Regions from separate parts of the Shewanella oncorhynchi genome, predicted to be linked through region 2. Evidence: predicted binding sites of a transcription regulator. Region 2 holds the regulator's gene; the other holds the start of a gene.
What was found. The regulator NrdR, encoded in region 2, represses ribonucleotide reductase genes. The targets are predictions, from matches to a motif close to AAACACNANATNTNGTGTTT.

Region 1 (2,477 bases), 1.8 Mb from region 2:
TGCAAATAGTTTGCGCGCAAACTAGATGGGGTGGGACAGATCGGATAAGATAGCGTTATGTTTAAATGACAGGCGCTTAAACGTGCAGAATTGCTTACCTCAACATGAGCTAGACGCTACAAAACAGACTCATAGCCAAGCTTCTAGCGATCCACTCTGTTTATCCGATAATGTTTGTTTCGCGTTATATTCTGCGAGCAATGCATTAGTGCGTGCTTATCGGCCTCTACTCGAGGCATACGAGTTAACTTTCCCTCAATATTTAGTGATGCAAACCCTGTGGCGTCAAAACGGCTGTAGCCAAACCCAGCTATCAATGGCGACTAAACTCGATATGGGAACCTTAACGCCCATCGTCAAGCGGTTAGAGTTGAAGGGGTTGATTACGCGATTAGCCTGCGTTGAAGATGAGCGGAAAAAGCTGATCACTCTGACAAGTCAAGGAGAGGGTATCAGGCACGAAGCTCTTGCCTTGAAGCAAACCTTGCTTGATAAAGTGCAGATGGACGCTGAGGCACTCGATTTACTAAGGCGGCAATGTCTTGCCTTGATCGAAGATATACAGTCCTAGATATAAGTTGGTTTATGCATAGTGATGCTATTAACTCAGGGGTTGCACTGATTAATACTTGATTGGCTTAGTTTTTGCTTTAAAACCGTTATTGAGTCTTAGACGCCGAATTTTTGACGATGAATTCTATTTTAAATGCCTTTAATCTTAATCGCAGCAGTGCCAGTATCGCCGATGCCTATGGTGCCTATGGTGCCAATAGCCAAAAGACGAGCACGGCTAAAACCGATACTACGACAGAAACAAATAAAACGCAGACGGATGCTACCAAACCCGATAACGGTAAAACCGATGAGATAGCGCTGTCGCCACGGGCGCAACGCGCACAGAAAATTCAATCGATGGCGAAGGATTTTTTTGCCGATGGTCAATTTGGCGTCGCCGATATTCCCGCATTGGTATCGCGCTTACAAAAAGATGGCATTTTATCGGATGTGCAACTCGAGCGTTTATCGAAAAACGGTATTACAGTGCCGAGCACAACAACGCCGACTAAACAATCGTTGCAAGATTTTTTAGATGATGAAATCAAGTCATTAGCTAAAAAATCACCTAATAATCCTCTTATCAATACCTTAGTTGATGCTAAAAACGTCTTAACCAATATGGATGATGCTCAGTCGCCGGTGCTAGCCCAGAAGGCCACGAAAGTCCTTAGCCAATTGACGGATTATTTGAATTCTGAACCTCCGCTTACGGATGCTCAAAAGCAGCAGTGGCAGGGGCTAAAATCTATGATGCAACTTGCTTCATCTATGGGGGCACATCAATCTGCATCGGGCCAACTCAGTAGTTATCTTGCGCTTGCTAAACGTTAATTCACATCCATAGTGCGTGATAAACACAAATTGTCACGCATTCAACTAGCTGGGTTTAATCAGCAGGTCAAGGCGCAATTTTCAGATAATTGGGCCTAGCTGCAGTTCTTGTTTGTTCTTTTATTTCATCCTAAAAACTATGATCTGGATCATGGACTCCTTACCGTCATTGTAGCCTAATGCTCTACATATTGTGTTTTATGCTTTTAAAATCACTAGATGTAGTGTTAATTTTTAGGCGAGATGGAGAGGAACTGAACAATGCCAGTCGTAATTAAGCGTGATGGTTGCCGCACACCTTTTGATGAAACAAGGATAAGGGATGCAGTGAATGCCGCTGCAAACTCAGTTGGAATAGAGGATGGCGACTATGCAGCGACAGTGGCAGCGTGTATCAGTCAGAGCGTCGCGCCATTAGCTGAAGTCGATATCCACCATCTACAAGATGCAGTTGAGAATTTACTGATGGAAGGGCCGTACAAGTCCCTGGCGCGGGTGTATATCGAATACCGTCACGACAGAGATGTGTGCCGTGAAGCGACCAGTAAACTCAACCTCGAAATCCGTGGTTTAGTTGAGCAAAGCAATGCGGCTTTACTCAATGAAAATGCTAATAAAGATTCAAAAGTCATTCCTACTCAGCGGGATTTACTCGCGGGCATAGTCGCCAAACATTACGCCAAGAGTCATATTTTGCCAAAGGATGTAGTCGCTGCCCATGAAGCGGGCGAGATCCATTACCACGACCTAGATTACTCTCCGTTTTTCCCGATGTTTAACTGCATGTTGATTGATTTAGCTGGCATGTTGACCCACGGCTTTAAAATGGGTAATGCCGAAATTGAAACCCCTAAGTCTATTTCAACAGCGACAGCAGTGACCGCGCAGATCATTGCCCAAGTGGCGAGCCATATCTATGGCGGCACAACTATCAACCGTATCGATGAAGTGTTAGCGCCATTTGTCGCTAAGAGCTACGACAAGCACTACCAAATTGCCCTGAATTGGAAGATCACCGATGCCAAAGCCTTTGCTACGGCACAAACTGAAAAAGAATGTCACGATGCATTCCAGTCTTTGGAATATGA
Region 2 (2,477 bases):
AACCCAGTTCCACACGCACATGTTGTGACATCTACGACCCACAAAACCTTAGCGGGTCCTCGTGGTGGCGTGATCCTGTCAGCTGCTGACGATGAAGACTTGTATAAGAAGTTGAACTCTGCGGTATTCCCTGGTGGTCAAGGTGGTCCATTGATGCACGTTATCGCCGGTAAAGCGGTGGCGTTCAAAGAAGCCCTAGAGCCAGAATTTAAAGTTTACCAACAGCAAGTGGTTAACAACGCTAAAGCTATGGTTGAAGTGTTCCTTGAGCGCGGTTACAAAATCGTCTCTGGCGGAACCAGCAACCACTTAATGCTAGTTGACCTGATTGGTCGTGACTTAACGGGTAAAGAAGCCGATGCCGCCTTAGGTAGCGCTAACATTACTGTGAACAAAAACTCAGTGCCAAACGACCCACGTTCACCCTTTGTGACCTCAGGTGTGCGTATCGGTACGCCAGCCATTACGCGCCGCGGCTTTAAAGAAGCGGAATCGAAAGAGCTGACTGGCTGGATTTGTGACATCCTTGATGATGCAAGCAATCCTGCTGTGATTGAGCGTGTTAAAGGCCAAGTATTGGCACTTTGCGCACGTTTCCCTGTTTACGGCTAATTTGCCTATGCATCTACGTTTAGTAGATGAATGGCCGAGATTGACCGCCGACTGACTTGATACCTGTCACATCAGGTACTTAGCATCAGGCACTTAACATTAGGTTGTTAAGCTCAGGTAGTTAACCTCAGCCCATAAATAGGATAAAATCCCATGGCCGCATCTTGCGGCCATTTTTATTGGTAAAATCTTAGGCTTAAATCCATTGCGTTTGACTGAGATTTAACAGGTAAACCCATTAACGCTTTACGACCATTCACTGGCAGGAGGCTCAATGCATTGTCCATTTTGTAGCGCGACAGATACTAAAGTCATCGATTCCCGATTAGTGGCAGAAGGCCACCAAGTGCGCCGTCGCCGAGAATGCACCGAATGTCATGAAAGATTTACCACCTTCGAAGGCGCTGAATTAGTCATGCCTAGGGTGATTAAGCGTGATGGTTCACGCCAACCCTTCGATGAAGAAAAACTCCAAGGTGGCATGTTGCGCGCCGTTGAAAAACGCCCCGTGTCTATGGATGAAATCGAGCAAGCGCTTAGCAAAATCAAGTCAACCCTGCGCGCCACTGGCGAGCGGGAAGTGCCGTCAGAAATGGTAGGTAACTTAATGATGGAGCAATTGATGAGCCTAGATAAAGTCGCCTACATACGTTTCGCTTCCGTGTACCGTGCCTTTGAAGACGTGTCTGAATTTGGCGAAGCCATCGCCAAACTGCAAAAGTAGTCATTGAGTTTTGTCGCCGACAAGGCAGACGTGTACGAGCGATTGGCGTGAAAGCACAAATTTAAAAGACAGGTTTGTAAGACTGGTGAAAGCCGAAACCTTTAACAACAGGGTTGAACATGAGCTTGAACATAAGTTGGTCCGTACTCGATACCCAAATGATGAGCCGCGCGATTCAATTGGCGCGCAAAGGCTTTTACACCACAAGACCCAATCCTAGTGTGGGCTGCGTTATCGTTAAAGATAACCAAATTATTGGTGAAGGTTATCATCAAAAAGCGGGTGAGCCCCACGCCGAAGTGCACGCACTACGTATGGCTGGCGAACACGCCCGCGGCGCAACCGCCTATGTCACCTTAGAGCCCTGCAGTCATTATGGCCGCACGCCGCCCTGTGCCTTGGCGCTGATCAATATTGGCGTTAAACGTGTAGTTGTGGCGGTGGAAGATCCTAATCCGCAAGTGGCTGGTCGCGGTATTCAAATGCTGCGCGACGCTGGTATTGAAGTGGATGTGGGATTACATCGCGATGAAGCCTATGCCTTGAATGTAGGCTTTATGAAGCGCATGGAATCGGGTTTACCCAGAGTTACAGTAAAATTGGCTGCGAGTCTCGATGGTAAAACCGCGCTGTCTAACGGTGTGTCTAAATGGATAACCGGTCCAGAATCTCGCCGCGACGTGCAGCGATTACGTTTACGTTCTTGTGCACTGGTCACGGGAATTGAAACCATACTGGCGGACGATCCCTCACTCAATGTGCGTTATCAGGAACTTGGCAGCTTAAAAGACAGTGTAACCGAGGCGCAATTACTGCAGCCATTAAGAGTCATACTCGACAGCCGCGTCCGTTTGCCGTTATCGGCCGCCTGCTTGACTATCGTATCGCCGATACTCTTGGTCTCGACCGTGGCTTATCCCGCAGAGTTTCAAGCACAATTGCCCTCCCATGTGAGTTGCCTCGTGTTACCTGCAATTGCAGGTCGCGTCTCATTGCCTGAACTATTAAGCTATTTAGGCCAAAGCTGTAATCACGTGTTGGTGGAAGCGGGTGCAACCTTAGCGGGCGCATTTTTAGCGGAGGGGCTGGCCGATGAGTTAGTGCTATATCAAGCGATGAAAATCCTCGGTGGGCATGGGCG

Region 1: nrdD (anaerobic ribonucleoside-triphosphate reductase) is a predicted target of NrdR. The motif match lies at 1,600-1,619, and genes of this name have one in related genera.

What each region holds. Positions count from the first base shown of each region.
Region 1 covers NZ_CP132914.1:3,118,070-3,120,546, reverse strand. The annotation lists gene RA178_RS14110 (MarR family winged helix-turn-helix transcriptional regulator) at 83-571, shown strand; gene RA178_RS14105 (hypothetical protein) at 691-1,389, shown strand; gene nrdD (anaerobic ribonucleoside-triphosphate reductase) at 1,651-2,477, shown strand, end outside.
Region 2 covers NZ_CP132914.1:1,317,334-1,319,810, forward strand. The annotation lists gene glyA (serine hydroxymethyltransferase) at 1-612, shown strand, start outside; gene nrdR (transcriptional regulator NrdR) at 887-1,336, shown strand; gene ribD (bifunctional diaminohydroxyphosphoribosylaminopyrimidine deaminase/5-amino-6-(5-phosphoribosylamino)uracil reductase RibD) at 1,456-2,477, shown strand, end outside.